2 regions of the Roseateles sp. GW821-FHT09B06 genome follow, and region 2 is predicted to be linked to the other one. Evidence: predicted binding sites of a transcription regulator. Region 2 holds the regulator's gene; the other holds the start of a gene.
The links. Region 2 encodes HrcA, which represses chaperone genes, less so after heat shock. Its sites were predicted from a motif close to TTAGCACTCNNNNNNNNNGAGTGCTAA; they were not measured.
Positions count from the first base shown of each region.

Region 1: a site for HrcA is predicted at 11,273-11,299, ahead of rpoH (RNA polymerase sigma factor RpoH). Genes of this name have one in related genera too.

Region 1 is NZ_JBWKPM010000038.1:5,536-20,866, reverse strand. Features, by position in the region: gene AC07OQ_RS22395 (cytochrome c oxidase subunit 3) at 1-809, shown strand, start outside; gene AC07OQ_RS22390 (DUF2909 domain-containing protein) at 938-1,147, opposite strand; gene AC07OQ_RS22385 (SURF1 family protein) at 1,181-1,906, shown strand; gene AC07OQ_RS22380 (SCO family protein) at 1,857-2,567, shown strand; gene AC07OQ_RS22375 (COX15/CtaA family protein) at 2,700-3,827, shown strand; gene cyoE (heme o synthase) at 3,824-4,735, shown strand; gene AC07OQ_RS22365 (SCO family protein) at 4,732-5,349, shown strand; gene AC07OQ_RS22360 (LysR substrate-binding domain-containing protein) at 5,390-6,289, opposite strand; gene AC07OQ_RS22355 (dihydrodipicolinate synthase family protein) at 6,419-7,351, shown strand; gene AC07OQ_RS22350 (Bug family tripartite tricarboxylate transporter substrate binding protein) at 7,393-8,361, shown strand; gene AC07OQ_RS22345 (SDR family NAD(P)-dependent oxidoreductase) at 8,351-9,052, shown strand; gene AC07OQ_RS22340 (mandelate racemase/muconate lactonizing enzyme family protein) at 9,076-10,242, shown strand; gene rpoH (RNA polymerase sigma factor RpoH) at 10,307-11,227, opposite strand; gene AC07OQ_RS22330 (chemotaxis protein CheW) at 11,407-11,916, opposite strand; gene AC07OQ_RS22325 (CHASE domain-containing protein) at 11,952-15,065, opposite strand; gene ychF (redox-regulated ATPase YchF) at 15,270-15,331, opposite strand, start outside.
Region 2 is NZ_JBWKPM010000003.1:205,036-220,366, reverse strand. Features, by position in the region: gene AC07OQ_RS04355 (TonB-dependent siderophore receptor) at 1-1,860, shown strand, start outside; gene AC07OQ_RS04350 (DUF3182 family protein) at 2,022-3,203, shown strand; gene AC07OQ_RS04345 (alpha/beta hydrolase family protein) at 3,190-4,035, shown strand; gene AC07OQ_RS04340 (hypothetical protein) at 4,273-4,596, shown strand; gene AC07OQ_RS04335 (RidA family protein) at 5,103-5,480, shown strand; gene AC07OQ_RS04330 (cupin domain-containing protein) at 5,647-6,066, shown strand; gene AC07OQ_RS04325 (cysteine hydrolase family protein) at 6,365-7,153, opposite strand; gene AC07OQ_RS04320 (helix-turn-helix transcriptional regulator) at 7,287-8,159, shown strand; gene AC07OQ_RS04315 (hypothetical protein) at 8,177-8,476, shown strand; tRNA gene AC07OQ_RS04310 (tRNA-Ile) at 8,772-8,848, opposite strand; gene hrcA (heat-inducible transcriptional repressor HrcA) at 8,923-9,945, opposite strand; gene AC07OQ_RS04300 (NAD kinase) at 10,014-10,901, shown strand; gene recN (DNA repair protein RecN) at 10,981-12,681, shown strand; gene rapZ (RNase adapter RapZ) at 12,678-13,571, shown strand; gene AC07OQ_RS04285 (hypothetical protein) at 13,612-13,917, opposite strand; gene mutY (A/G-specific adenine glycosylase) at 13,960-14,988, opposite strand; gene mutM (bifunctional DNA-formamidopyrimidine glycosylase/DNA-(apurinic or apyrimidinic site) lyase) at 14,973-15,331, opposite strand, start outside.

The sequences.
Region 1 (15,331 bases), on a different contig from region 2:
CGATCGGCCTGTTCTTCGTCATCCTGGGCGCCGGCCAGTGGATCAACGGCCATGACTGGGGGGCCTATTCGCTGGCCTTCGGCCTGCTGTGGTGGGCCTTCGTGCTCAAGCAGTGGTTCGGTGACGCCATCCGCGAGAGCGAGGGCGGTCTCTACAGCGACCGCATCGACCTCTCCTTCCGCTGGAGCATGGGCTGGTTCATCTTCTCGGAGGTGATGTTCTTCGCCGCCTTCTTCGGCGCGCTGTACTGGGCCCGCGTGCACTCGGTGCCGAGCCTGGGCAGCCTGGACAACGCGCTGCTGTGGCCCGACTTCAAGGCCCTGTGGCCCAGCGTCGCGGCCGGCATGACCGCGTCGCCAGCCGGTACGGTGGAGCCGTTCAGCACCATGGGCCCCTGGCCGCTGCCGACCATCAACACGGCCCTGCTGCTGACCTCGGGCGTGACCCTGACGATCGCCCACCATGCGCTGCTGGACGACAAGCGCGGCAAGACCATCGCCTTCATGTGGATGACGGTGATCCTGGGCATCGTCTTCCTGTTCGTGCAGGGCTACGAATACAGCCACGCCTACAAGGACCTGAACCTCAAGCTCAGCTCCGGCGTGTTCGGCTCGACCTTCTTCATGCTGACCGGCTTCCACGGCTTCCATGTGTTCGTCGGCATGCTGATGCTGCTGTTCATCACCTTGCGCCTGCACAAGGGCCATTTCAAGGCGGAGCGCCACTTCGGTTTCGAAGGCGCCGCCTGGTACTGGCACTTCGTCGACGTGGTCTGGCTGGGCCTGTACGTCGTGGTCTACTGGATGTAGGGAGGGGCCACCCCCTACCGGCTTCGCCGGCCCCCTCAAGGGGACGAGCCCGGTGGACCGGCGGAGCCGGATCCACGGGCTCCGCTGGGTGAAAAATACGAACGCCGCATTGCGCGGCGTTTGTTGTTTCAGCGGCCCAGGGGCACGCCGGTCGGCTGGATCCAGCCCATGTAATAGCTCAGCAGGATGAACAGGAACAGCGCTACCGAGACGGCCACCCGCAGCGCCAGCGCGCGCGCCATGCTGGTTTTGCCCTTGCTCCGGCGCAGCATGAGCAGGCCCGCAGCGCCCAGGGCGCCGAGGATGCCGACGAAGGCGATCAGGAAGACGAATTTCATGGCGAGCGATTATTCCACCGGAGCGGCGCGGCGATGAGCGGCGGGCGGCGCTGGGTCGTGCTGCTGGCCGCGCTGCTGGGCGTGGCGCTGACCGCGCGCCTGGGCCTGTGGCAGCTCGACCGCGCGGCGCAGAAGATCGCGCTGCAGGAGGCGATTGCGGCGCAGGGCAAGCTGCCGCCGCTGCTGGCGGCCGAGCTGCGCGCGGGCCCGGACGACGGCGCCAGCCAGTTGCACCGCAGCGTGCGCCTGCGCGGGCGCTGGCTGGCCGACAAGACCGTGTTCCTGGACAACCGGCCGATGGCCGGCAGGGTCGGCTTCTATGTCGTGACGCCCCTGCTGCTGGAGGGCCGGGCCGAGGCCATCCTGGTGCAGCGCGGCTGGCTGCCGCGCGACGCGCGCGAGCGCGAGCACCTGCCGCCGCTGCTAACGCCCGCGGGCCCGATCGAGTTGCAGGGTCGTCTGATCGCCGCGCCGTCCAGGCTTTACCAGTTGGGCGAAGCGGGGCAGGGGCGGATCCGGCAAAATCTGGCCTCCGCCGCCTATGCGCAGGAGATCCGCCAAGCCCTGCTGCCGCTGACCGTGCTGCAGCAGGATCCCTCGTCCGAGGGCGGCCTGCTGCGCGACTGGCCGGTGCCCGACACCGGCCTGCAGAAACACTATGGCTACGCCTTTCAATGGTTTGCGCTCGCCGCGCTGATCCTGGGTCTTTATGTCTGGTTCCAACTCGTCCGTCCCCGCCTCCGCCCACGCACTCGCTGACGAAGGCCTGTCCCTGACGGTGCACAGCCTGCCCGATCCGCAGGCCATGGCCTCGCAGCAGCGCACGCGCCGCGGCCGCCTGTCGATGCTGCTGGTGGTGCTGGCCTGCGCGGCGCCGGTGATCGCCTCCTACTTCACCTTCTACGTGATCAAGCCGCAGGGGCGCGCCTATGGCGAGCTGATCCTGCCCACCGTCGAGCTGCCGGCCCTGACCCTGAGCGATCTGGACGGCAAGGCCGTGCCGGCCGAGTCGCTGAAGGGCCAATGGCTGCTGACCCTGGTGCAGGACGGCAGCGCCTGCGCCGCCGATTGCGAGAAGCGCCTCTACATCCAGCGCCAGCTGCGCGAGATGCTGGGCAAGGAGCGCGACAAGGTCGACAAGCTGCTGCTGATCCCGGACGACGCTGCGCCGCCGCGCCCCGAACTGCGCCAGGCCCTGGCCCAGGGCGTGCCGGTCACCGTGCTGCGCGCGCCGCGCGCCCAGCTGGCGGCCTGGCTGAAGCCGGCCGCCGGCGGCGGGCTGCAGGACCATTTCTTCCTGATCGATCCGATGGGCCGCTGGATGCTGCGCGCGCCCGCCGAGCCCGATCCGGCCAAGCTGAAGAACGACCTGAACCGCCTGCTGAAGGCCAATGCCGGCTGGGACAAGCCGGGCCGTTGAGATGAGAGCCCACCCCCTGCGCGCTTCGCGCGCCCCCTCGAAGGGGGCGGCACCGACCGCCCGGCGGAGCCGGACCGGCGCTGCCCGCTCGGCCATACATTCGGGCTGCCGCGCAATTGCGCTCGACCGGAAATGACCGTGAGTGCCGATCTCGTCAATCTCGCCCCGCTGGCCCAGCTGCTGGCCTTCGGCGCCCTGCTGGGCGGCGGGCCGCTCTTGTGGCTGCGCCTGCGCTCGCGCGCCGCCACGCGCGGCGAGAAGCTGCGCGCGCTGACCCTCTTGACCCTGTTCCTGACCTTCGACCTGGTGATCTTCGGTGCCTTCACGCGCCTGAGCGACTCGGGCCTCGGCTGCCCCGACTGGCCGGGCTGCTATGGCAACGCCAGCCCGCTGGGGGCACAGGCCGAGATCCACGCCGCCCAGACCGCGCTGCCCAGCGGCCCGGTGACCCATGGCAAGGCCTGGGTCGAGATGGTGCACCGCTACCTGGCCAGCGGCGTCGGTTTCCTGATCCTCTGCCTGTGCGTGATGAGCTGGCGCCGGCGTCATGAACAGGTCTCGCCCTGGTGGGCCACGGTGACGCTCGCCTGGGTCTGCATGCAGGGGGCCTTCGGCGCGCTGACGGTGACGATGAAGCTGTTCCCGGCCATCGTCACGCTGCACCTGCTGGGCGGCCTGGGCCTCTTGGTGCTGCTGGCCTGGCAGGCCCAGGGCTATGCCCCCAGGCCGCTGCACCTGGGCGCGGGGCTGAGCCGCGCCGTCTGGGGGCTGTTTGCGCTGTCCCTGCTGCAGATCGCGCTGGGCGGCTGGGTCAGCACCAATTACGCGGTGCTGGCCTGCGACGCCTTCCCGCAATGCCATGCCGGCCAATGGTGGCCCGAGATGGATTTCGAGCATGGCTTCACCTTGTGGCGCGAGCTGGGCGTCGGCGCCGATGGCGGCTGGCTGCCCTTTGCGGCGCTGACGGCCATCCACATGACGCACCGCATCGGCGCGCTGCTCGTGTTCGCCGCCATCCTGGCCATCGCCTGGGCGCTGTGGGGCCGCAGCGACGATCAGGGTGGCGAGGCCCGACGCTGGGCCTGGCGCCTGCTGCTGGTGGCCGCCTGGCAGCTGGCCAGCGGCCTGTCCAACGTGGTGCTGGACTGGCCCATCGTCGCGGCCCTGGCCCATACCGGCGGCGCCGCGGCGCTGCTGACCTTGCTGAGTTTCATGCTGGCGCGCCTGCGCCAGGCGGAGAGCGTCCGAAGAATCCTATGACCCAAGCTTCCACCCTCCCGCTGTCGCCCTCGCGCTGGCAGCAGTTCTACCAGCTGACCAAGCCCAAGGTCGTGCAGCTGATCGTGTTCTGCGCCGTGATCGGCATGGCCCTGGCCATTCCGGGCGCGCCCGCCGCCGCCGAATGGGGCGTGATCCTCGCGGCCACCGCGGGCATCTGGCTGGTGGCCGGCGCGGCCGCCGCCTTCAACTGCCTGATCGAGGAGCGCATCGACGCGAAGATGAAGCGCACCGCCTGGCGCGCCACCGCCAAGGGCGAGCTGAGCCGGGCGCAGACGCTGACGTTCTCGGCCGCGCTGTGCGCGCTCGGTTCGGCCATCCTGTGGTTCTGGGTCAACCCGCTGACCATGTGGCTGACCTTCGCCACCTTCGTCGGCTATGCGGTGATCTACACGGTGATCCTGAAGCCGCTGACGCCGCAGAACATCGTGATCGGCGGCGCCTCCGGCGCGATGCCGCCGGTGCTGGGCTGGGCCGCGCTGCGCGGCGAGGTCGGTCCCGAGGCGCTGATGCTGTGCCTGATCATCTTCCTCTGGACCCCGCCGCATTTCTGGGCCCTGGCCCTGTACCGCACCGAGGACTATGCCAAGGCCGGCCTGCCGATGCTGCCGGTCACCCATGGCTCGGACTACACGCGGCTGCAGGTGATGCTCTACACCTGGATCCTGCTGGCCGCGACCCTCTTGCCCTTCCTGACCGGCATGAGCGGCTGGCTCTACCTGGCCGCGGCGCTGGGCCTGGGCCTGGCCTTCTGCTGGTACGCCTGGAAGCTCTGGCGCCACTATTCGGATACGCTGGCGCGTGCCACCTTCCGTTTCTCGATCTGGCATCTGTCGCTGCTGTTCGCGGCCCTGCTGCTGGACCATTACCTGATGCCCCTGCTGTCATGATGATCAACAAACGCCACCTGCTGCTGAGCCTCGTCGCCGTCTCCTCGTCCCTGCTGCTGGCGGGCTGCGACCGTCTGGGCGGTGCCGCCAAGCCCGCCTTCAAGGGCATCGACCTGACCGGCGCCGAGTACGCACGCGACCTCAAGCTGCCCGACCAGGACGGCCGCGACCGCACGCTGGGCGACTTCAAGGGCAAGGTGCTGATCGTGTTCTTCGGCTATACGCAATGCCCCGATGTCTGCCCCACGACGATGGCCGAGCTGGCCCAGGTGAAGAAGGCGCTGGGCCCCGACGGCGACAAGGTGCAGGGCATCTTCGTCACCGTCGATCCCGAGCGCGACACGGCGCCGCTGCTGAAGGCCTATCTGCAGAGCTTCGACCCGAGCTTCGTCGCGCTGCGCGGCAGCGAGGAGCAGACCAAGGCCGCGGCCAAGGAGTTCAAGGTCTACTACGCCAAGGTGCCCGGCAAGACCGAGGGCTCGTACACGATGGACCACACGGCCGCCAGCTTCATCTTCGACACCCAGGGCCGGGTGCGCGTGTTCTCGCGCTACGGCTCCGGCGCCCAGGCCCTGGCCGACGACATCAAGCTGCTGCTGGCCGAGAAGGCCTGAGCGGCCAGGGCGGCCCGGTCGGCGCGGCCGGCCGCCGCCCTCAATGCGGCGCGCTGCCGACCGCGCGCCAGAAATTCTCCGCCGCCGGCGCCAGCGCTTGCTGCTGGCGGTACAGGCGGATCTCCACCGGCAGCGCCCAGGGCGCAGCGCCGGCCAGCAGCAGCCTGCCCGAGGCCAGCTCCTCGGCGATCAGGCTGCGCGGCAGCCAGGCCAGGCCGCGGCCGTCCAGCACCATGGTCTTCAGCACCGTGGCCAGATGGGCGGTCAGCTGCGGCTGGGCATTGACGCTCTCCAGCATCGGCCCGCGCAGCGCCCGCAGCAGCCGGCCGATGCCCGACTCGGCGCTGTAGGCCAGCAGCGGCACCTTGGCCGCGCCGTCCAGCGCATGGCGCGGCCGGCCCGCGGCGTCGGGCGCCGAAACCGGGATCAGCTCGTCACGGCCCACCACCATGGAGCGGTAGGCGTTCGGGTCCAGCCGCGCCGGCACCTGCTCGTGCGCATGGCACAGCAGGAACTGCACGCGGCCCTGGCTCAGCAGGGCCTCGCATTGCTGCATCACGTCCGACACCAGCTGGATCGGCCCCACCGCCAGGCGCGACTCCAGGCCGCGCAGCCAGGCCGGCAGGAAGGTGAAGGACAGCGCATGGGTGGCGGCGATGCGCAGCGTCGCCGAGCTGGCATCGGCGACCGCGCGCGCCTCGTCCGGGATGCGCGCCACCCGCGCCAGCAGCTCCTGGGCCACCGAGCGGAACCATTCGCCGGCCTCGGTCAAGGTGACCGGATGGCTGCTGCGGTCGAACAGCGCCACGCCCAGCCATTCCTCCAGCGCCCGCACGCGCCGGCTGAAGGCCGGCTGGGTCATGTGGCGCTCCTCGGCGGCGCGCGAGAAGTTGCCGCTGGCCGCCAGGGCCAGGAAATCGTCGAGCCAGATCAGGTTCATCGGGGCGGTGCTTTGAGGGCATGAAAGAAGACCGAAGCAGCATTGGCCGAAGGCGGCGAGTTCTCCGAAGATGAAGTCACCGAGGCGCGCCACAGCGGCCCGATTGTTCACCAAGGAGACGAGACCCCCATGCCCACGATCCAGAACTACCGCGGCATCATCCCCGCGATCGCCTGTCCCTTCACCCCCGATCACAAGATCGACGAGCGCGAACTGCGCCGCCATGCGGCCTGGCTGGCCCAGCAGAGCGGCGTCGTGGCGGTGATGACCAACGGCCACACCGGCGAGGTGTTCTCGCTGACCCCGCGGGAGCGCTGCGAGGTGACCCGCATCGTCGCCGACGAGCTGAAGGGGCGGCTGCCGGTGATCTCCTCGATCGTCTGCGAGGGCATCCGCGATGCGCGCGAGCACGCGGCGATGGCGCGCGAGGCCGGCGCCCAGGGCCTGGACGTGATGCCGCCCCACCATTGGCTGCGCTTCGGCTTCCGGCCCGACCATGTCAGCGAGTACTTCGCCGCCATCGCCGAGGTCGGCCTCGACCTGGTGGCCCATGTCTACCCGGCCTGGACGCGCGCCTCCTACTCCTCGGCCACGCTGGCGATGCTGGCCAAGCTGCCCTATGTGCAGGCCTTCAAGGTGGGCCAGCGCGACATGAACAAGTACGCGGCCGACATCAAGGCGATCCGCGATGCCGATGCCTCCAAGGCCATCCTGACCTGCCACGACGAATACCTGCTGGCCTCGATGGTGCAGGGCGTCGACGGCGCCCTGGTCGGCTTCGCCACCTTCATCCCCGGCCTGATCAACGATCTGTGGGAGGCCGTGAAGGCCGGCGACCTGAAGCGCGCGATGGCGGTGCAGGACCTGATCACGCCGCTGAAGGACGCGGTCTACGGCGGCGGCGAGCCCACCGGCGAGGCCCACGCGCGCATGAAGATGGGCATGTACCTGGCCGGCGTGCTGGCCGCGCCGACCGTGCGCCCGCCGACCGAGGCACCCAGCGAGGCCGAGATCGCCGCGCTGCGCGCCGCGCTGGCCAACGCCGGCCTGCCGCAGCGCTGAGCCCGCGGGTTTCGAGACCCCACAACAACGGAGACAAGACCATGCAAGGCAAACGATCTTTGCTGCGTGCCGCGCTGGGCCTGACCCTGGCGGCGCTGAGCCAGGCGGGCCTGGCCCAGGCCTATCCGGCCAGGCCGGTGACCCTGATCATTCCCTTCCCGCCCGGCGGCACGCTGGACCTGGTCGGGCGCATGCTGGCCCAGAAGCTCGGCGAGCAGATGGGCCAGCCCTTCGTCGTCGAGAACCGCGCCGGCGGCGCCGGCACGATCGGCGCGACCGCGGTGACCAAGGCGGCGGCCGACGGCTACACCCTGCTGTTCAACGCCTCGACCTTCACGACCACGCCGATGACCCTGAAGTCGGTGCCCTACGACGTGGTCAGGGACTTCACGCCGGTGGCCCTGGTGGCGAAGGCGCCGCTGGCGGTGGCGGTCAACAAGAACCTGCCCTTCGGCGACGTCAAGGGCCTGCTGGCCCATGCCAAGACCCATCCTGGCAAGCTGACCTTCGCGATCGGCTCCACCGCCTCGGCCGGCCACCTGTCCACCGAGCTGCTGAAGCGGGCCGGCGGCATCGAGTACGTGATCGTGCCCTACAAGGGGTCGTCGCCGGCCTACCAGGATCTGGTGGGCGGGCAGATCGACGCCTTCATCGACCCCATCCTCGGTTCGGCCGGCTTCGCCAAGGCCGGCCAGCTGAAGGTGATCGCCGTCACCTCGAAGGCCCGCGTGCCCAATCTGCCCGATGTGCCGGCGGTCGGCGAGACCGTGCCGGGCTACGAGTTCTACAGCTGGTACGGCCTGTGGGGCCCGGCCAAGCTGCCGCCCGAGATCGCGCGCCGCCTGAACGCCGAGGTCAACAAGGCGCTGGACGGCGAGATGCGCGACAAGCTGACGGCCCAGGGCCTGCTGCTGACGCCCGGCTCGATCGAGGATTTCGTGCGCTTCCAGAAGGACGATATGGCGCTGTCGGCCAGGATCATCGCCGAGGGGAAGATCCGTGCCGAATGAGCGGTCTGCGCATGCCGTCGTCACCGGCAGCAGCTCGGGCATCGGCCGCGCGATCGCCGAGTTCCTGCTGGCCGGGGGCTGGCGGGTCACGGGCCTGGACCTGGCGGCGCCGGCCATCGCGCACGAGCAGTTCGAACCGGTCGCGCTGGACCTGTGCGACGGTGCCGCGCTGGCCGCCGCCGCGGCGCGCCTGGGCCCGGTGCAGGCCCTGGTGCATGCGGCCGGCGTGCTGCGCGTCGCCCCGCTGGGCGGCCTGCGGGCCGAGGACGGTGAACTGATGTGGCGCCTGCATGTGGGGGCGGCCGAGCAGCTGGCGAATGCACTGCTGCCGGCGATGGCGGCGGCCGGCCAGGGCCGGGTCGTGCTGCTGGGCAGTCGCGTCGCGCAGGGCAAGGCCGGGCGCAGCCAGTATGCCGCCACTAAGGCCGCGCTGATCGCGCTGGCGCGCAGCTGGGCGGCCGAGGTCGTGGCCCGGGGCGTCACGGTCAATGTGGTGTCGCCGGCCGCCACCCAGACCGCGATGCTGGCCGATCCGGCGCGCCAAAGCGAACCCCCGGCCCTGCCGCCGCTCGGCCGGCTGATCCGGCCCGAGGAGATCGCTGCCCTGGTCGGCTTCCTGCTGTCGCCCGCGGCCGCGGCCATCACCGGCCAGGACCTGCAGATCTGCGGCGGCGCCTCCCTGTCCCGTTAGCCTTCACCCTCAAGAGAAGTCCCATGAAGATCCTCGAAGTCCACGAAGTCACCAAACCGATCTCGTCCAATATCCGCAACGCCTATATCGATTTCTCGAAGATGACCCTGAGCCTGGTGGCCGTGGTCACCGATGTCGTGCGCGACGGCAAGCGCGTGGTCGGCTACGGCTTCAACTCCAACGGCCGCTACGGCCAGGGCGCGCTGATCCGCGAGCGCTTCCGCCCGCGCCTGCTGGAGGCGGATCCGGCCAGCGTACGGGACGCCGAGCGCGACAACCTCGACCCGCACAAGCTCTGGGCCGCGATGATGGTCAACGAGAAGCCCGGCGGCCACGGGGAGCGCTCGGTGGCCGTGGGCACCTTGGACATGGCGATCTGGGATGCGGTGGCCAAGATCGAGGGCAAGCCGCTCTACCAGCTGCTGGCGGAGCGCCACGGCACGGGCCAGCCGAACCGCAAGGTCTTCGTCTACGCCGCCGGCGGCTACTACTGGCCGGGCCAGGGCCTGGAGGGGCTGGAGCGCGAGATGCGCAGCTATCTGGACCGCGGCTATTCGGTCGTCAAGAAGAAGATCGGCGGCGCCTCGCTGGCCGAGGACTGCAAGCGCATCGAGGCGGTGCTGAAGCTGCTGGGCCCGGGCCAGCGGCTGGCGGTGGATGCCAACGGCCGCTTCGACCTGAAGACCGCCGTCGAGTACGCCAAGGCGCTGTCGCGGTACGACCTGTTCTGGTACGAGGAGGCCGGCGACCCGCTGGACTACGCGCTGCAGGCCGCGCTGGCACCGCATTACGACAAGCCCATGGCCACCGGCGAGAACCTGTTCTCGATGCAGGATGCGCGCAACCTGATCCGCTACGGCGGCATGCGGCCCGACCGCGACTATCTGCAGTTCGACTGCGCGCTCAGCTATGGCCTGGTCGAGTACCTGCGCACCCTGGAGATGCTGAAGGAGCATGGCTGGTCGCCCAGCCGCTGCGTGCCGCATGGCGGCCACCAGATGTCGCTGGCCATTGCCGCCGGCCTGGGCCTGGGCGGCAACGAGTCCTATCCCGACCTGTTCCAGCCCTATGGCGGCTTCCCGGACGGCGTCAGGGTCGACAACGGCCATGTGACCCTGCCCGAGCTGCCCGGCATCGGCTTCGAGGGCAAGGCCGACCTCTACGCCGAGATGCGCGCGCTGGCCGCCTGAAAAACGGAAAACCCCGGCGGGCCGGGGTTTTCTGCTGGGGCGGAGCCGCTGTTCAGGCCAGGGCTCAGGCGGCCGGGGCCAGCGCCTTCTTCATCTTCTTCATCGCCGCCACCTCGATCTGGCGGATGCGCTCGGCCGAGACGCCGTACTCGGCGGCCAGCTCGTGCAGGGTCATGCCGCCCGAGCTGTCGTCGTTCACCCTCAGCCAGCGCTCCTCGACGATGCGGCGGCTGCGCTCGTCCAGCGCCTCCAGCGCACGGGTGATGCCGTTGCCGGCCAGTTCGTCGCGCGAGCGGCTCTCCAGCACGCGGGTCGGTTCCTGGCTCTCGTCGGCCAGGTAGGCGATCGGGGCGAAGCTGTTCTCGCCGTCGTCGTCGGTCTGCGGCTCCAGGGCCACGTCGCCGCCGGACAGGCGCGTCTCCATCTCCAGCACCTCCTCGCGCTTGACGTTCAGGGTGCGGGCCACATGCTCCAGCTCGCTCTCGGTCAAGGTGTTGCGGTGCGTCTGGCCCTCGGCCGCCTCTTCCTTCAGGCTGTGCTTCATCGAGCGCAGGTTGAAGAACAGCTTGCGCTGGGCCTTGGTCGTCGCGACCTTGACCATGCGCCAGTTCTTCAGGATGTATTCATGGATCTCGGCCTTGATCCAGTGCATCGCATAGCTGACCAGGCGCACGCCCTGATCGGGGTCGAAGCGCTTGACGGCCTTCATCAGGCCCACATTGCCTTCCTGGATCAGGTCGCCCTGCGGCAGGCCATAGCCCAGGTACTGGCGCGAGATCGAGACGACCAGGCGCAGGTGCGACAGCACCAGGCGGCCGGCGGCCTCCAGATCGCCGCTTTCGCGCAGGCGGCGGGCAAACGACAGCTCTTCCTCGGGGGTCAGCAGCGGCAGGCGGTTGACGGCCGAGATATAGGCGTCCAGGTTCCCCAGCGAGGGCACCAGGGCCCAGGGATCGCGAACAGCCAATGCGGTCGGTACAGTCATTCAATATCCTCCAGCCAGGAGCCTTGGGCTCCAGTGGCGGCAATATTAGCACTCCGGGGGAAAGAGTGCTAAATCGCTGGGGCTAATGCTGTAGTTAAGATTCGTAAACAATCAGCGCGATAGCAACTACTAACTTTCGTGCTGCGGAGCGTGTCCGCTGCTGCGTTCCCGGCCGCCAACTAGTCCACCAGACCGAAGTCGGGGCTCGCGACCATGCGCTCGATGTCCAGCAGGATCAGCATGCGCTCGCCGAGCTTGCCCAGGCCGGTGATGAAGCGGCTGTCCAGCGCGGCGCCGATCTCGGGCGGCGGCTTGATGGCGTCGGCGGCCAGTTCCAGCACATCGGAAACCGAGTCCACGACGATGCCGACCACCCGGCCCAGCACGTTCAGCACGATGGTCACGGTGAAGGCGTTGTAGTCGGCCGGCTGGCCCAGGCGCAGACGCAGGTCGACGATGGGCACGATGACGCCGCGCAGATTGACCACGCCCTTGACGAAGGCCGGCGCGTTGGCGATGCGGGTCGGCGCCTCGTAGGAGCGGATTTCCTGCACCTTCAGGATGTCGATGCCGTATTCCTCGGCGCCGATGCGGAAGGTCAGGCATTGCTGGGCGGCCTGCGCCGGGCCGGCTGCGACGGGCACCAGGGCGGATGTGGGGGCGGTGGGGGCCAGTTCGGTGGAGCTCATGCGCCTATTTTGCATGGCGCGCACGCCGGCGCGCTTCAGCGATCGCCCAGCAAGCGGTCCAGCAGGGCCAGCAGTTCGCGCACATCGACCGGCTTCGTGAGGTATTGCCGCACGCCCGCGGCCTGGGCGCGCGCGATCTGGTCGGGCAGGGCGTTGGCCGAGATCGCCACCACCGGCAACTGGGCGCATTGCGGCGCCGCGCGCAGGCGCTGCAGCACGCCCAGGCCATCCAGCTCGGGCAGCTGCATGTCCAGCAGCAGCAGATCCGGTGGATCGGCCAGCACGGCCGCCAGGCCGCTCGCGCCGTCGCCGTAGATCTCCAGGCTGAGCCGGCTGCGCTGGGCCAGGATGCCGCGCATCACCTCCACATTGACGGCGTTGTCCTCGATGTAGACGATGCGGCGGCGGGTGGTCGGCGCGGGTTCGTCGAGCGCGGCGGGCATCGAATCGGCGTCGTCCAGCGGTGCCGGAGCGGCCGGCAGCTGCAGCGAGAAGGTCGAACCCTGGCCCTCGGCGCTGCTGACCTTGATGCCGCCGCCCATCAGCTCCAGCAGGCGCTCGCAGATCACCAGGCCGATGCCCGTGCCCTCGGTGCCGCTGCGTTCGCGGCCCAGGCGGTTGAAGGGCTGGAACAGCTCGGCCAACTGGGTGGGGCTGAGGCCCAGGCCGGTGTCGGCGACGCTGAGCTCCAGCATGCCGCTGGGCAGCAGGCGCGAGCTCAGCTCGATCCGGCCGCCCTCGACGTTGTACTTGACCGCATTGCTGAGCAGGTTGGTCAGCACCTGGCGTATCCGGGTGGCGTCGCCGACGGCATGCCGGGCCTCGGGGGCCAGCGCCCGGCCTATCGCGATGCCGCGTTGCCGGGCCGGCTTCTCGATCAGCGCGAGCGTGTCGTCCAGCAGCTCGTCCAGGTCCTGGCGCTGCAGGTCCAGCTTGAGCGAACCCGACTCGATGCGCGACAGGTCCAGGGTGTCGTTGATCATCTCCAGCAGATGCCAGCCGGCCTGCTGCACCTGGGCGGCCCAGCCGCGCTGGCGCTCGCTGAGCGGTTGCTCGCGGTCCATCTCCAGCAGCTGGGTGAAGCCCAGCATCGCGTTCAGCGGGGTGCGCAGCTCGTGGCTCATGCGCGAGAGGAAGTCGTTCTTGGCGTGGCTGGCGGCCTCGGCGGCCTCGCGGGCCTGCTCCAGCTCCTGCATCTTCAGCTGATCGGTGATGTCCTCCACCACGCCCACCAGGCGCTGCGGCTCGCCGCGCGCATCGCGCAGCAGGCTGACCAGCGCCCGACCATGGATGACGCGGCCGTCGCGCGCCAGATAGCGCTTCTGGCGCCGGTACATGTCGATCTTGCCGGCCACCAGCAGGCGCGACTGCCGCACGTCCTCGGCGCGGTCATCCTTGTGGGTGAAGGAAAGGCTGCGCATCCGCAGCAGTTCCTGCTCGGTGTAGCCCAGCATGCGGCAGAACTGCGGATTCACCTCCTGCGGCATGCCGTCCAGGTCGGTGAAGCACAGGCCGATCGGCGCGTTCTGGAAGATGTTGCGAAAGCGCTGCTCGCTGGCCAGCAGGGCGGCCGAGGCACGCTCGCGCTCCTGCACCTCGTGTTCCAGCGCCGCGGTGCGCTCGCCCACCAGGACCTCGATGCGGCGCGCCCGGCCGGTCACGGTCAGCAGCAGGGCGCCCAGCAGCGCACAGCACAGCAGGCCCACCAGCGCAAACGCCCAGCTGCCGCGGCCGCTGCTGTTGAACAGGTCCTGCGGGGCGTAGACGCGGATGTCCCAGGCCCGTCCGGCGAAGCTAAGCGTGCGCAGGGTCTGCGGCAGGCCGGCCGGCAGGAGCTCGCAGTCCGGCGGGCCGGCCAGGCGCGGCCGGGGCGTCTGCGGGTCGGTGTCGATCAGGCAGACCTGCAGGTGCTCCGGCATGCGGACGGAGACCGTCTGGATCAACTGGTCGGGGCGCAAGGTGGCGAACACCACGCCACGCAGCGCCCGGTCGCGCTCGGCCGCGACGCTGGGCATGCCCTGGTAGAGGGCCTGATAGACCACCACGCCGGTGGCGGCCTGGCTGTCCTGGGAGAGCTGGAAGCCCTCGGTGGCCGAGGGCAGGGCGGTACGCCGGGCGCGCTCCAGCGCCGCCCGGGCGGGCGGGACGGACAGGATGTTGACGCCGAGGGCGCCGGCATTGCGCGGCAGCGGCTCGATCAGGCGGATCGCCAGCGCCGCCTCGTCGGGCGGGGTGGGGCGGTCGCCGCTGCGATCGCGGTCGTGCACCACATAGCCGTCGAAGCCCTGGGCGCGCGCCGCCTGTTCGAAGCCCGGCAGCGCGCTGCGCTCCACCTGGCGAGCCCAGCCCAGCGCCAGCAGCGGGCCGCCGGGCAGCAGGTGGGCGGCGGTGCCGCGCCGGAAGGCCTCGCGGTCGGGCTCGGGGGCCACCAGCAGCAGGCCATGGGCGGCCTCCAGCGCGTGCAGCGGCTCGCGCAGCGCATTCTCCACCGCCGTGGCGGCGGCGCCGGCCTCGCGCTCGAAGTTGTTGCGCTCGCGTTGCGTATCCCAGTCAGCCAGCTTCAAGGCGACCGTGGCCATCAGCCCGGTGGTGATCAGCAGCGGCAGCGCCACGCTCAGGCGGCGCGGTGCCCAGGCCTCCCGCGGCTTGGCGATCAGGGTCAGCGCGATCGGCGCGCCGATCAGCACGCCCACCGTGTCGCCTACCCACCAGGCGGCCCAGTTGCCGGCCCATTCCCCGGGTGGGATGGTGCCGGTGGCCAGCAGGGCCGCGGTGCCCAGGCTGGGGCTGACCAGACAGGCCAGACCCGCGCCCAGCAGATAGAAGCGCGCCAGGTCGCGCGGCTCCGACAGCAGCAGCGGCTGCTCGACGAAGCGCCGCACCAGGCCCGCCCCCAGCAGCGCCTGCAGCATGGCGCCGACGCCGGACAGGGCCGGCAGCAGCAGCGCCGGCCGGCCCATCTGCTGGGCCAGCAGCAGGTTGACGATGAAGGACCCCAGCCAGACGCCCGGCGCGGCGCGCCAGCCCAGCACCAGCAGGCCGGCCAGCGCGATGCCGGCCGAGGGGTAGAGCGGCGAGGCGTAGTTGGGCGGCAGCGTCAGCTGCACCGCCAGCATGCCGATGACCGCATAGGCGATTGCCAGTCCCAAGGCATGTAGGGGCCATTTGACGGACTGGGCAGTCGGCGGCATGAACGAGGGGCCTCGGCGACGTTCGGAGTGAGCGTGCGCCCATCCTAGCCCAGCCCCCAGGCCCGCAACGCGGTTTCGCGGGGCCCGGCTGGGCCGCGGGTCCACGAGGGGCCGGCGGCGGTGATATCTGGCACGCCGCCCAGCGGCGTGCCGCGGCGGGGCCTAGACGTTGAACAGGAAATTCAGCACGTCGCCGTCCTTGACGACATATTCCTTGCCCTCGG
Region 2 (15,331 bases):
GAGGTGCTGCGCTACAGCGCCGGCGTGCGCTCCGAGATGTATGGCCTGGACAACCGCGGCGACTGGTTCTCGCTGCGCGGCGGCAGCGAGGGCTCCACGCTACTGGACGGCCTGCGCCTGCCGCTGACCGGCTGGTACGGCGTGGTGCGCAACGAGCCCTATGCCTTCGAACGCATCGAGGTGCTGCGCGGCCCGGCCTCGGTGGTGGCCGGCCAGAACGGCCCCGGGGGCGTGGTCAATCTGGTGTCCAAGCGGCCGCAAGCGGAGAGCCTGCGCGAGCTGGGCATCCAGCTGGGCAGCGACAGCCACAAACAGATCTACACCGACCTGGGCGGCGCGCTGAACAGCGACGCCAGCCTGACCTATCGGCTGGTGGCCCTGGTGAAGGACAGCGACACCCAGGTGGAGCATGCCTTCGACAAGCGCCGCTTCCTGGCTCCCTCGCTGAGCTGGCAGCCGGCGGCCGGCAGCAAGCTGACCGTCTACGGCGAATACCAGAAGGACGAGACCGGCAATACCAATGCCTTCTTCCCGATCGAGGGCACGCTGCGCCCCGGCCCGCACGGCTATCTGTCGCCGCACACCTTCATCGGAGAGCCCGACTGGGACCGCTACGGCGGCGAGCGCAAGCGCCTGGGCTATGAATGGGAACAGCGCCTGAACGAGCAGTGGAAGCTGAGCCACCGCCTGCGCCACGACCGCATCGACGGCCGGATGCGCACCATGTATGCCGCCTGGTGGCTGGGCTACGCCGACGCCACCGGCGCGCCGGACCCGAACGGCCGCTACATGAACCGCATCTGGTACGCCACCGACGACACCGGCCGCATCACCAACACCGACCTGCTGCTGGAAGGCAAGCTGAAGTTCGGCGCCACGCAGCACAGGCTGCTGCTGGGCGTCGACGCGATGCGCTCGCGCAGCACGCAGAAGAGCTGGGAGGACGCGGCCACGCCGCTGAATGTCTACGACCCGGTGTACGGCAGCTTCGCGCTGCCGGTCCTGCCCGACGTGGAGGCCACGGTCAGCCGAGTGCGCCAATGGGGCCTGATCGCCCAGGACCAGATCAAGTTCGGCCAGCAATGGGTGCTGGTGGCCGGCCTGCGCCACGACAAGGCGCGCAGCGGCGACGCTCGGAAGGACTCGGCCAGCTCGAAGAACCTGGGCCTGGTGCACCTGATGGACGGCGGCTGGTCGCCCTATGCCAGCTACTCGGAGTCCTTCGAGCCGGTGGGCGGCACCGACGCCGCCGGCAAGGCCTTCAAACCCAAGCGCGGCAAGCAGGTGGAGGCCGGCCTGAAATGGGCCCCGGGAAATCGCAACATCACGGCCGCCGCCGCGCTCTACCAGCTGGAGGAAACGAACCGCCTCAGCACCGACCCGCTGAATGTCGGCTTCTCGGTGCAGCGCGGCAAGGTGAAGGTGAAGGGGCTGGAGCTCGAGCTGAACGCCAGCCTGCGCGCCTGGGACCTGATCGCCAGCTACAGCCATATGGACGCGCGCCAGTCCGAGGTCAGCAGCGAGGACGTCCGCTACCTGGACAAGCAGCTCAGCGGCATCCCCAGGCATTCGGCCTCGCTATGGGCCCTGCACCGGCTCGACGCCTACGGCCTGAGCGGTTTCAAGGCCGGTGCCGGCCTGCGCTATGTGGGCAAGACCAGCGACGGCGTGGACATCACGACCACGCCGTCCTACACGCTGGTGGACCTGATGGTCTCCTGGGACCGGGGCCCCTGGCATGCGGCGCTGAACATCGCCAATGTCGGCGACAAGACCTATATCGCGACCTGCCTGGAGCGCGGCGACTGCTGGTACGGCAGCCAGCGCCGGGCGGTGGCCTCGCTGGCCTATCGATGGTGAGCGTGGCGCCGGGCGGCGCGCGTCGGGCAAGTCTGACAAGCGGGCGGCGCCACGGCCGATGGCTCGGGGCTGGCCGCTGGCGGATAAAAGAGCCTCGCAGCGGGCGCGCGCCGGTGTCGTCCCGCCCGATCGTTTTGCCGCACCCAACAGGACCGCCCGCCATGCCGACCAGCCTCGCCACCCCCTCGGTTCGCTCCTTGCACGGCCCCGGCCTGGTGGCGGCGCTGCGCGGACCGCCCGTGGCCTTCTACCGCTGCGATGGCGGCGCCCGGCCGCCGAGCCACGACCAGCGCAGCAAGGCCATGGTGGCCGAATGGCTGGCCGAGTTGCTGGAGCGCGAATTCGCCGGCTCCGTCGGCCCCGGCGACCCCGCCACGCTGCAGCCTCTTTACCTGGTGCCCGACGACACGCTGTGCGACCCCGCCGAGGTGCGGCGCCTGGGTATACGCGGCATCGGCCAGCTGTTCGGCGGCGTGGCACCCTGGCCCTTCGTCGCCACCAAGGTGATCACGCATCCGCTGGTGCGCCGGTCCGCGCTGGCCCCGGTGGGCTGGGCGCCGGAGCTGGGCGCCGCGCTGCAACCCGCCACCTTGCCGGGCTTCTCGGTGTTCACGCCGGAGGATGCGCGCCTGGCCGCGCGGCGGCTGCTGCCCGCCGGGCCGCTGCGGCTGAAGAGCGCGCTGGGCGTGGGGGGCGCGGGCCAGTCCGTGGTGCGCGATCTGGACGAGTTCGAGGCCCGGCTGGCGGCCATCGATCCCGCCCTGCTGCTGCGCCATGGCTGGGTGCTGGAACGCAATCTCGAAACCGTCACGACGCTCAGCGTCGGCCGGGTGAACGTGGCGGGCCGCTGGGTCGCGTCCTATATCGGCACGCAGCGGCTGACGCGCAACCACCATGGCCACGAGGTCTACGGCGGCTCGTCGCTGGACCTGGTGCGCGGCGACTTCGACGCGCTGCTGCGCCTGCCGCTGGCCTTCGAGGTGCGGCTGGCGGTGCAGCAGGCCATCGCCTATCACAAGGCCACCCATGCCGCGTTTCCCGGCCTGTTCGCCTCGCGGGTCAATTACGACATTGCCCAGGGGCCGGACGCGTGGGGCGCCCGCCTCTCGGGCGTGCTGGAGCAGTCCTGGCGCATCGGCGGCGCCAGCGGCGCCGAGGTGGCGGCCCTGCTCGCCTTCAAGGCCAAGCCCTCGCTGCAGCGCGTGCAGGCCTCGACGCACGAGATCTACCATCGCGGCGAGCATGTGCCGCCGCCCGGCAGCCGGCTGCTGTATGACGGCAGCGACCCGCAGGCGGGCCGGCTGACCAAGTATGCGGAGGTGCTGCCCGATGTCTACGCATGAGGAAACGGTGGAGATCGGCGTCGGTACCGGACACATCGCCGGCACCTTCGTGACCCCGGGGACCCTGCTGCCGGGCGTGCTGTTCGTGCATGGCTGGGGCGGCTGCCAGCAGCAGTACCTGGCGCGCGCGCGCGCCGTCGCCGCCCTCGGTTGCATTTGCCTGACCTTCGATCTACGCGGCCATGCCCTGACCCGGCCGCAGTTCGAGACCGTGTCGCGCGAGAGCAATCTCAACGATGTGCTGGCGGCCTACGACCGCCTGGTGCAGCGCGCGCATGTCGACACCCATGCCATTGCCGTGGTCGGCAGCAGCTACGGCGCCTACCTGGCCGCGATCCTCAGCACCATGCGGCCGGTGCGCTGGCTGGCGCTGCGCGCGCCCGCGCTCTACCGCGACAGCGACTGGGAGCTGCCCAAGCTGCAGTTGAGCAAGAACCAGGACCTGCCCAATTACCGCCGCACCCTGGTGCGCGCCGCGGACAACCGCGCCCTGCAGGCCTGCCACAAGTTCGATGGCGACATGCTGCTGATCGAATCGGAGTTCGACGACATCGTGCCGGCCTCCGTGCTGGCCAGCTACCGCGAGGCCTCGACGCGCAGCCTCTCGCTGACCTACCGCTGCCTGCGCGGCGCCGATCACGGCCTGACGCAGGAAGGCAGCCAGCGCGCCTACACGACGGCCCTGCTCACCTGGCTGAAGGAAATGATCTCCGGCGCGCGCACGGGCCCGCTGCACACGCCCGACGCCGCCGCCGCATCGGCCAGCAACCGCAACCCGGCCCCCGAGTCGCCGCCCGAGCCGCCGCGGAGCGGCGTGACGAGCATGGCATGACGGGGCCGGCCCGTAGGCCTCGACCCAGCGCAGCGGGAACGAGACCCCCTGGTCGCTGCCGACGATGACGGGCGGCGTCTCGGCCCGCCGCGCCGCCTCACGCCACCATCATCTCGAAATCGCGAACAGTGCATTGAACTGCCGCTGATTTATCGATCGACGATCAGGCTCCACAGTAGAGCCCATGGACAGCGGCACAGACCGGCAAGTCCAAAACCTCTACCAAAGGAACCCATCATGAAGAAGCTGACCGTGATTGCCCTGAGCCTCCTGACCGCCGGCGCTGCGCTGGCCGACGGTGGCAGTTCCGCCGACACCGGTCGCGAGGCCACGATCGCCGCACGCCAGGCCGTGAAGATCCAGGCGCCTCAGACCAGCCGTGTCGCCGTTGTCGCCGAGTTGCAGCGCGCACGCCAAAGTGGCGAACTGGCCTGGAACGACCGGGAAGTCGATCCGGTCCGGGTCGGTGCCGGTTCGACCCGCAGCCGCGCGGAAGTCTATGCGGAACTGCAGCGTGCCCGCGCAACGGGCGAACTGGCCCTGCTGAACAGTAACCACTGAGCGGAGAAGCCGGCGGCGCCCCGCGATGCGGGCCACTGCCGGCAGTCTGATCACGGGCGCCCGGTTCGAGCCCGAGCGCTGGCCTGCTGGCCCGCCTTGGCCGACATCAAGCAGCGCAGACCCCCGTCATCGCGGCATCTCCATCGCCGAGTTGCCGATGCCGTCCTCCACGGAAGCGCCCAACCGGGGCAGCGACAACACGCCGCCACCGAACCTCCGTTTCGTGCGGCCGGACCCACTGGCCAAGCTGGCTCATGGGGCTAGACCTGCCGTGAGCCAGCCGTGAACCATGCCCTCATAGGTGCACGGGGCGACCCAGCGCCGGGTTGTTGATCGGCGTTTCCCTGGGCCTCACCATCCCTGCCGACTCCCGTTCACGCACGGGAGCCAACGCGAACTATGCTCCTTCCCGCGGGCGGACCAATGCTGCGGGTTCGACGCGGACGCCATGGCGTTCATGGACGGTCGCACGGGGCCCGATGAGCCCTTCGCCGAAGGAGAGCGACATGACGATTGAGTTCTTTGAAGAGAGCAATCCGGGCACACGAACATTGCCGCGCTCATTGGCGACCAAGGCCGGCGGTTTTGTATTTGTGGGTGGCCAGGTCGCCAGGGACGAAGACGGCAATGTCATCGCCGGGAACATTGAAGCCCACACGCGCCAGACGATGAGGAATGTCGCTCGTGCACTTGCCTTGGCCGGCTGCACGCTCGAGGACGTGGTGAAGACCATGGTCTGGCTCGACGACGCCGGTGATTTCGCTGAGTTCAATCGCGTTTACAGCGAGTTCTTCCCTGGAAACAAGCCGACGCGCTCGACAATGCAGGCGACCAACATGGCCGGGACCAAGGTCGAGATCGAGGTCATCGCCTACAAGCCATGAGACCGCCGGGGTGCGAAGACCCGTCCCGTGCAAGGGCGGGTCACGCCCCGTCACAAAGCGGCGGCACCAAACGTCTTGAGTGGGAAGCGCCGCGCGCGGCGCTCTTCTGGCAGGGACCCGGGCGGGCCCCTGCCGCGACAACCACCCGATCCCGAAAGGAACCCCGATGAGGAAGACGAATCTGCTTTGGCCCGTCGCCGCCCTGCTGTGCGGTGCATTGCTGGGCGCCGGCGCCGCCCATGCTGCCCCGCATGCCGAGGTGAAGGAACTGATGGTCAAGCCCCTGGCGGACTATCCAGGCAAGGAGGCCATGATGCTCGAGGTGTCCTACCCACCGGGCGCGCAGGACATGGTGCACAGGCATGATGCGCATGCCCTGGTGTACGTGCTTGAGGGCACGATCCAGATGCAGCTCAAGGGCGGCCCGCTGGTGACGGTGAATGCCGGCGAGACCTTCTACGAAGGCCCGAAGGACATCCACGTCGTCGGCCGCAACGCCAGCAGCAGCGCGCCGGCGCGCTTCGTCGTGGTGCTGCTCAAGCGCAAGGGGGCGCCGGTGCTGACGCCGGTGGAGGGCCACAAGTAGACGACGGGGCCACCTCTCTTCATGCCGAGCCGGCCCTGCCCTCGCAGGAGCCGGACGCCTTGTTCCAGGGACCGGACGGGTCCGCCGGTCGAGGGGGTCACGACATCGCCCTTGCCGCCGTTCCGCGCCATCGGCTACCGCATCGAGCCGGATGCCGCGGAGGCCGACCCGATGCACGAATCGCTGCCCGCCGTGGTGCCGGCACAGGCTGGCGCCGGCCAGGCCAGCGCCGGCTGGCCGAGCGCCTGGCCGCGGAACGGGCCGCGAGCCCTCGGCCGGCACGCGGCCCGAACGCGGCTCAGCGCTTCTCGAGCTTGGCCAGCACCTCGTCGGTGCTCAGCAGGCCGCTGGCGATGTAGCGGAAGTTGACCAGCGCGCTGTGGTAGCCGTCGCCGTCGGGCAGCTTGGGGCCGGCGATCGCGTCGCGCACCACCACGACCTCGAAGCCGCGCTCCAGGAACTCGCGCAGGTGCGACTCGACACACAGGTTCGAGGCCATGCCGGCCAGGATGATCTTGTCAACGCGCTGCTTGCGCAGCTGCAGCATCACGTCGTTGCTCTGCGGGCCGTAGAGCTTGTGGGGCGAGGCGATCAGCGTCTTGCCGTCCTCGATATAGGGCTTGAGCTCGGGCATATAGTCGGCGCCCGAGTCACGGAAGCCGTCCAGCGTCAGCGCACCCTTGCGGTCGAACATCCCCAGCTGGTGCTGGACGATCTCGGCCGGACCCGCATGCTTCCACTCGTGATCGTGCGGGTAGTAGTAGTGCGGCGAGATCGCGACCGTGACGCCGGCGCGCTTGGAGGCCGCCAGCAGGCGCTGCAGATTGGGCACCAGGTTCTGCTCGGCGACGCTTTCGCCGAAGATGGGCCAGCCCTTGCCCTTGGGGCTCATGAAATCCACCTGCGGATCGATCACGACCACGGCGGTCCGACTCAGATCCCATTGGAAGGTCGAGGCCGGCAGCGCCGGCTTGGCCGGGTCGGCATAGGCCTTGGGGGCCGCGCCGGCGGCGCCAGCCGCCAGCAAGGCCGCGCCCAGCAGCGTGGCGCGCAGCAGCGCGCCGGGGTTCGTTTTCGTGCTCTTCATCGCAATGCTCCGGTGTGCGAGTTGACCAAGGCCTCCACGATAGGGAGCACGCCGTCTCATTTGATTCGCACGGCGTTCTTTATTGATCTATTTATTAGTACGCTATTTTTATGGATAATAAGGAATCGCCGCAATGCAGTCGAAAGCGATGACCAACCCTTCGCCCTTGCCCTCTCTTGAAAGCATGCTGCAGCGGCTGGAAGTCGGCGCGCAGCCATTCGCAGCGCTGCACGCGCCCGCGGCCTGGACGCCACTGCCCGAGCATGGGCGCCCGCTGACGCTGCTGGTCGTCGCCGAGGGCCGCGCCGAGCTGGCCACGCAGCGGGCCGGCACCCTGCGGCTGGCGGCCGGCAGCCTGACCCTGGCGCCGGGCGCCGGCGGCCGGGTGCGCGACGCGGGCGGCGCCGACATGCCCGCGCTGCGCCTGGTGCATGCCGGTGTGCACGCCCGGTTGCGCGACGGCCGGGAGCTGTTCGCCGGCGGCGCCCCGGTGGGCGTGGACATCGGCGGCACCGAGCTGCTGCGCACCGCCGCGGGCGAGCTGCTGGCGGAGTCCGCCTCGGCCGAGGCCGGCGCGGCCTGCATCGTCGACTGCATCGCCAGGCGCCTGGTCACGGCCGTGCTGCGCCGGCATCCCTGCCCGTCGATGCGCACGCCGACCGGTCAGGGCGACCCGCGCCACGCCGAGCGCCTGGCCCGGGCGATGGAGCGCATGCTCGACGAGCCCGCCCGCGCCCACACAGTGGACAGCCTGGCCGACATCGCCGGCATGAGCCGCACGAGCTTCCACCAGTCCTTCGCGCGCGCCTACGGCAGCTCGCCGATCGCCTTCCTGAAAACGCTGCGGCTGCGCAGGGCGCAGGAGCTGCTGCGCCACACCGACCAGCCGATCAAGGCGATCAGCCTGCAGCTGGGCTATCGCAGCCGCAGCTACTTCTGGCAGGCCTTCAAGAGCGCCTACGGCGTGGATCCGTCCAGCTACCGCGTGGCCGGCGCCGCCTCCTGACACGCGAGACCGCCGCCATGGCCCGGACGACCCAGGCAACCCAGGACACGCGCCACAGCAACAAGGTGCTGCGCCGCCTGGTCTGTGCCGGCGAGGACGACCGCAGCGTCGTCGTACTGGAGTGCCGCTACTACACCTCCGTGATGACGCCCCGCGGCCGGCGCAGCTACCCTGGCGCCAAGCAGTGGCGCCTGGCCAGCGGCGAGCCGGTCGAGCTGATCGACGCCGAGCTGTTCCGCGTGCCGGGCAGCGGCGAGCTGCTGGTCAGGGCCTGGGCGGTCGGCGCCGAAGTAGAACCGAGCCACCGTGCCGATTGAATCGTGCGACAGGGGTGAAGCAGCTTGAATCCCACATCCTCGCCGCCGCTCGCAATCACATTGCGACGGTCGGGAGGTCGCTCGTCAAGGTCTTCCGGGGAAACGTCGTCAAGAGCTGGACGGGAACCGCGGAATGGCAACCAGACGGGTCGCTCTTGCTCCGCAATCCCCGCCGCGTGTTGCAAAGGGGCACGTCTTGCCTCCCCAGAACCATCACCAGCCGCCCGGCCAAGGGCCAATCAGGTGGCAGCTGCGCGCGTGGGCAGCCACTTGCTGGCAATGCCCCATGAAAACTTGGTAGGCCGTACAGGACTTGAACCTGTGACCAAAGGATTATGAGTCCTCTGCTCTAACCAACTGAGCTAACGGCCCCTGGGATGGGAACCGGCCCTGCGGCCGGCGAGCGCGGATTGTATGCGCTGGTTTCCCGGGCTCAGCGGGGGGCGCTACTTCTGCGACAGCGCGTTGCTGACCATCCGCGAGGTGATGTCCACGATCTGGATCATGCGGTCGTAGGCCATGCGCGTCGGGCCGATCACGCCCAGGGTACCGACCACCTGGCCGTCGATCTCGTAGGGGGCCGAGACGATGGACAGTTCTTCGTAGGGCACCACTTGGCTCTCGCCGCCGATGTAGATGCGCACGCCCTCGGCGCGGCTGGACATGTCCAGCAGGCGCATCAGCTGGGTCTTCTGCTCGAACAGGTCGAACAGGCGCCGCAGGCTGCCCATGTCGTGGCTGAAGTCCTGCACGGTCAGCAGATTGCGTTCGCCGGAGACGACGACGCGATCCTCCTCATGCTCCAGCGCCTCGGTGCCCACCTGCACGGCCGCACTCATCAGCTGGGCGATTTCGCCGTGCAGCGCATCCACCTCGCTCTTCAGCCGTTCGCGCACGGCCTCCAGGCTGAGCCCGGCATAGTGGGCATTGAGCCGGTTGCTGGCCTCGGCCAGTTCGGGCTGGCTCAGGTCCTGGGTGGTGAAGATCACGCGGTTCTGCACATCGCCGTCGGGCGACACCATGATCACCAGCACGCGGCGCTCGCCCAGACGCAGGAACTCGATGTGGTGGAACACGCTGGGCTTGCGCGGCGCGGTCACGACGCCGACGAAGCTGGACAGGTTGGACAGCAGTTGGGCCGCGCTGGCGATCACGCGCTGCGGCTGGTCGGGCAGCAACTGCTGGGTGTCGATCGGCCGCGAGTCCGCGCCCACGATGCTGTGCTGGGCCGTCAGCATGGTGTCGACGAAGAGCCGGTAGCCGCGCGCGGTCGGGATGCGGCCGGCGCTGGTGTGCGGGCTGGCGATCAGACCCAGCTCCTCCAGGTCGGCCATCACGTTGCGGATCGTGGCCGGGCTCAACTCCAGGCCGGAGGCCTTGGACAGCGTGCGCGAACCCACGGGCTGGCCGTCCGCGATATAGCGTTCGACCAGGATCTTCAGCAGGGATTTGGAGCGCTCGTCGAGCATTGTTTCATTGTACGGACAGGCGGCCATCGGTCAGCGGGTATTCACATCGCTGTGGTGTAATTCTGCGCATGGTCAATCCTCCTCCCAAGTCCTTTCTGCATGCGGCCATCGTGGGCAAGCACCAGGCTCGCGGCATACGCCCGGTTCTAGAGGAGATTGCCGAATTCGTGGCCGCTCAGGGATTGGATGTTTCCCTGGAACGCGACACCGCCGAGAACACCGGCATCACCGATTACCCGGCCCTCTCGAACGAGGAGATGGGCGCGCAGTGCGATCTGGCCATCGTGGTCGGCGGCGACGGCACCATGCTGGGCTTCGCCCGCGACATGGCAAGACATGGCACCCCGCTGGTGGGCATCAACCAGGGGCGGCTGGGCTTCATCACCGACATTTCCTTCGAACGCTTCCGCGAGGCACTGGCGCCGATCCTGGCCGGCGACTACGAGAAGGAACAGCGCGCGATGCTGGAAGGCGCTGTCTGGCGCGACGGCGAGGTGATCTTCGAGGGTCTGGCGCTCAACGATGTGGTGGTCAGCCGCGGCGCCACCGCCTCGATGGTGGAGCTGAAGGTGGACGTGGGCGAGGAGTTCGTCGCCAATATGCGCGCCGACGGCGTGATCGTCGCCTCCCCCACCGGCTCCACCGCCTATTCGCTGTCGTCCGGCGGGCCCATCCTGCACCCCAGCATCGCCGGCTGGATCCTGGTGCCGATCGCCTCGCATGCGCTGTCGAACCGGCCCATCGTGCTGCCGGACTCGGGCGAGGTGCGGTTGGAGATCGTCGCGGGCCGCGATGCCAGCGTCAATTTCGATATGCAGAGCCTGGCCAGCCTGCTGCACGGCGACCGCATCACGGTGCGCCGCTCGGCGCACAAGGTCTGCTTCCTGCACCCCAAGGGCTGGAGCTATTACGCGACGCTGCGCCGCAAGCTGCGCTGGTACGAGGGAGTGAGCTGATGGCCCGCCCCCCAGCGGCCTGCGGCCTGCGGCCGTGCAACTGCAACGAGCACGCCGCCTGTCGGCATGGAGAGCTGTGATGCTTAGGCGTTTGAGCCTGCGCGATTTCGTCATCGTGCCGGCCCTGGAGCTTGATTTCAATGGCGGCTTCGCCGTGCTGACCGGCGAGACCGGCGCCGGCAAGTCGATCCTGATCGACGCGCTGCAGCTCGCGCTGGGCAGCCGCGGCGACGCCGGCGTGGTGCGTGAGGGAGCCTCCCGCGCCGAGATCACGGCCGAGTTCGACAGCCCGGAGAGCCTCGCCGCCTGGCTCGAGGAGGCCGGCTTCGAGCGCGAGGCCGAGACCCTGCTGCTGCGCCGCGTGATCGACATCCAAGGCAAGAGCCGCGCCTGGATCAACGGCAGCGTGGCCACCGTGACCCAGCTGCGCGAGCTGGCCGACAGCCTGCTGGACATCCATGGCCAGCATGCCTGGCAGGGCCTGACCCGCCCGGCCTCGGTGCGCGCCCTGCTGGACGCCTTCGCCCAGCTGGACGGCGCGCCGCTGGCCCAGGCCCATGGCGCCTGGAAGCTGGCCGCCGACCGGCTGGAGGCGGCCCAGACCCGCAGCGGCGAACTGGCCCGCGAGCGCGAACGCCTGGCCTGGCAGCTCGAAGAAATCGGCCGCCTCGCGCCCGGCGTCGACGAATGGGACGAGCTGAATGCCGAGCATCAGCGCCTCTCGCATGCCGCCTCCCTGATGGAAGCGGCGCGCGCCGCCGCCGACGCCATCGGCGAAGCCGAGCAGAACGCCGAGAGCCTGACCGAGCAGGCGCTGGACAAGCTACGGGACGTGGTCGGGTACGACACCCGCCTGGCCCCGGCCATCGAGGCCCTGCAGGGGGCGCAGGCCCAGCTGCAGGACGCGGCGCACACGCTCAACAACTATCTACACGGCGCCGAAATGGAGCCGGAGCGCCTGGCCGAACTGGACGAGCGCCTGTCGGCCTGGATGGCGCTGGCGCGCCGCTACCGCCGCCCCGGCGCCGAACTGCCGGCCCTGCATCAACAATGGAAGTCCGAGCTGCAGGCGCTGGACGAGGCCGGCGACCTGGCCACGCTGGAGCGCACGCTCGCCGAGGCGCGCGCCGCCTACGAGCGCGAGGCCCAGCGCGTCGGCAAGGCGCGGGCCAAGGCCGCACCCGCGCTGGCGGCCGCCGTCACGCAGGCCATGCAGCAGCTGGGCATGGCCGGCGGCACCTTCGAGGTGGCGCTGCTGCCGCAGGCCGAGCCGCAGAGCTTCGGCCTTGAAAGCGCCGAGTTCATGGTGGCGGGGCATGCCGGCAGCACGCCGCGCCCGCTGGCCAAGGTGGCCTCCGGCGGCGAACTCTCGCGCATCGCGCTGGCGATCGCGGTGACGACCTGCCAGCTGGAGCGAGGCGAAGGCACCGGCGCGGGCACCTTGATCTTCGACGAGATCGACGCCGGCGTCGGCGGTGCGGTGGCCGAGACCGTGGGCCGGCTGATGAAGCAGCTGGGGCGCGAACGCCAGGTGCTGGCCGTCACCCACCTGCCCCAGGTGGCGGCCTGCGCCGACCATCACTTCGTCGTGGCCAAGGCGCTGCGCGACGGCGCCACGGCCAGCGACGTGCGGCCGGTGACCGGCGAGACGCGCGTGCAGGAGATCGCCCGCATGCTGGGCGGCGAACGCCTCTCCTCGGCCAGCCTGGCCCATGCGCAGGAGATGCTGGCGCTCTCGGCCACCGATGCGGCACCGCGCCCCCGGAGGGCCCGCTCGTGAGCGCGCCCACCGCCGGCAATCAACGCGAGGTGGTGCTGGTCACCGGCATGTCCGGTGGCGGCAAGTCGGTGGCCATGCATGCGCTGGAGGACGCCGGCTTCTTCTGTGTCGACAACCTGCCGCCCGAGCTGCTGCTGGAATTCCTGGCCCTGGAGCAGCAGCGCGGCGCGCGGCGCCTCGCAATCGCAATGGACGTGCGCAGCGAAGGCTCCCTGCCCCATCTGCTGCCGCTGATCAAGCGCCTGCGCAGCGAAGGGGTGCTGGTGCGCTCGATCTTCCTGGACGCCAACAACGACGCGCTGATACGCCGCTTCTCCGAGACCCGCCGCCCGCATCCGCTGCGCAGCGAGCTACATGGCGATGGCGCGGACGCGCACCGCGTGCTGCTGGACGCCATCACGCTGGAGCGCGAGCTGCTCGCCGCGCTGCGCACCGAATCCACCGTGATCGACACCAGCCTGCTGCGCGCCGCCCAGCTGCGCGCCTGGGTGCGCGACCTGGTCTCGGCCACCGGCGGCGCGCTGACCCTGGTGTTCGAATCCTTCGCCTTCAAGCATGGCGTGCCCAGCGACGCGGACTTCGTGTTCGACGTGCGCGTGCTGCCCAACCCCTATTACGACCGCGAGCTGCGGCCGCTGACCGGGCGCGACGCCCCGGTGGCCGACTATCTGGCCGAGCAGCCCGAGGTCAGGCTGATGGTGGGCCAGATCAGCGGCTTCCTGCGCCAGTGGCTGCCAAGTTTCGCGGCCGACCAGCGCAGCTACCTGACGGTGGCGATCGGCTGCACCGGCGGCCAGCACCGCTCGGTCTATCTGGTCGAGACCCTGGCCCGCCAGTTCGCCAGCCACGGCCATGTGCTGAAGCGACACCGCGAGCTGGACGCCAAATAAGGACCGCCCTCCCCGCCCCCTCAAGGGGACGCTCCCGGCGTCAGGCCGTCCGGGACTCCTCGTCGCGCGCGGACATCAGCACCAGCGCCACGATGGTGACGATGGGGAACAGCAGCACCAAGCCGACCATCCAGCCCAGCAGCGGGCGGCCGTCGCGCTTGAGGGCCAGGCCCATATAGGTCAGGTGCGCGATCAGGCTGGCCGCCAGGCCGAGGCCGAGCAGCGCCATCTTGGCGTTGTTGACCTCGTCGGCGGTGCCGGCCGAGATCAGGAACCAGAGGCAGCCGGCGGCCACCAGGAGGGCGATCAGGGCGGATTCGATGGCGCTTTTGACCAGGGGCTTCATGCTTGCAAACCAACGGCGGAACTTGGGTGGCGAAGCATACGCCTAGCCGATCAGGCGTTTCAATGGGGCCGGCAGCGCATAGTCCGCCAGTTTCTCCCGCGCCACCCAGCGCCCCTCGCCCGGCGCGGCGGCATGGGCCAGTTCGGCGCGGCGCGGATGCAGCACCCAGTCGAAATGCGTCAGCGCATGCTCGACGCGCGGCATCACCTCCAGCTCGGTGCTCAGCGCGCGGGCCTGGGCCGCCAGCGCGGCCTCATCGTCGAACAGCGGCAGGGTCCACAGCCCGGCCCAGACGCCGGTGGCGGGCCGCTGCTGCAACCAGACGCGCCCCTCATGCTCGAGCCACAGCCACCAGTTCTCGCGCCGGCCGCGCTTGAGCTTCTTGGTCTTGACCGGATAGAACGTCGGCTCGCCCTCGGCGCGGCCGCGGCACAGCTCGCTGAGCGGGCACAGCAGGCATTGCGGCGAACGCGTCGCGCACAGGCTGGCGCCCAGGTCCATCAGGCCCTGGGTGTAGGCGCTCATGTCGGGCGCGCCCGGCAGCAGGGCCTGGGCATGGATCCAGAGCTTCTTTTCCTCGGCGCTGCTGGCCAGATCGCCGTCGAAGGCCAGCACGCGCGACAGCACGCGCTTGACATTGCCGTCCAGGATCGCGACGCGCTCGTCGAAGCAGAAGGCCGCCACGGCCGCCGCGGTGGAACGGCCGATGCCCGGCAGTTCCTGCAATTCGGCGGCGCTGCGCGGGAACTCGCCACTGTGCTGCTGCGCGACCGCCTGGGCGCAGCGATGCAGATTGCGCGCCCGGCTGTAGTAGCCCAGCCCGGCCCAGAGCGCCAGCACCTCGTCCAGCGGTGCGGCCGCCAACGCGGCCACGGTCGGGAAGCGCTGCAGAAAGCGCTGGTAATAGCCCAGCACCGTCGTCACCTGGGTCTGCTGCAGCATGATCTCCGACAGCCAGACGCGGTAGGGATCGCGGGTCTGCTGCCAGGGCAGCTCGTGGCGGCCATGCTGGCGCTGCCAGGCCACCAGCAGCGCGGCAAAGTCCCGGGGCAGCGTTATTTCTTTTGGCATGAAGGGCAGAAAAATGTCGAACGCTGGCCCTGCAGGATGCGGCGGATCGGCGTGGCGCAGACTCGGCAGGGCTCGCCCTCGCGGCCATAGACCTGGGCCTGCATCTGGAAGCTGCCGGCCACGCCATGGGCGTCGCGGAAGTCGCGCAAGGTGGTGCCGCCGGCCTGCAGGGCCTGGCCCAGCACCTCGCGCACGGCGCGCGCCAGGCGCTCGCAGCGCGGGCCGCTGAGCTTGTGGGCCGGCATGCGCGGGTCGATGCCCGCGCGGAACAGCGCCTCGCAGGCGTAGATATTGCCGGCACCGACCACGATATCGCCGGCCAGCAGGGCCTGCTTGACCGCGA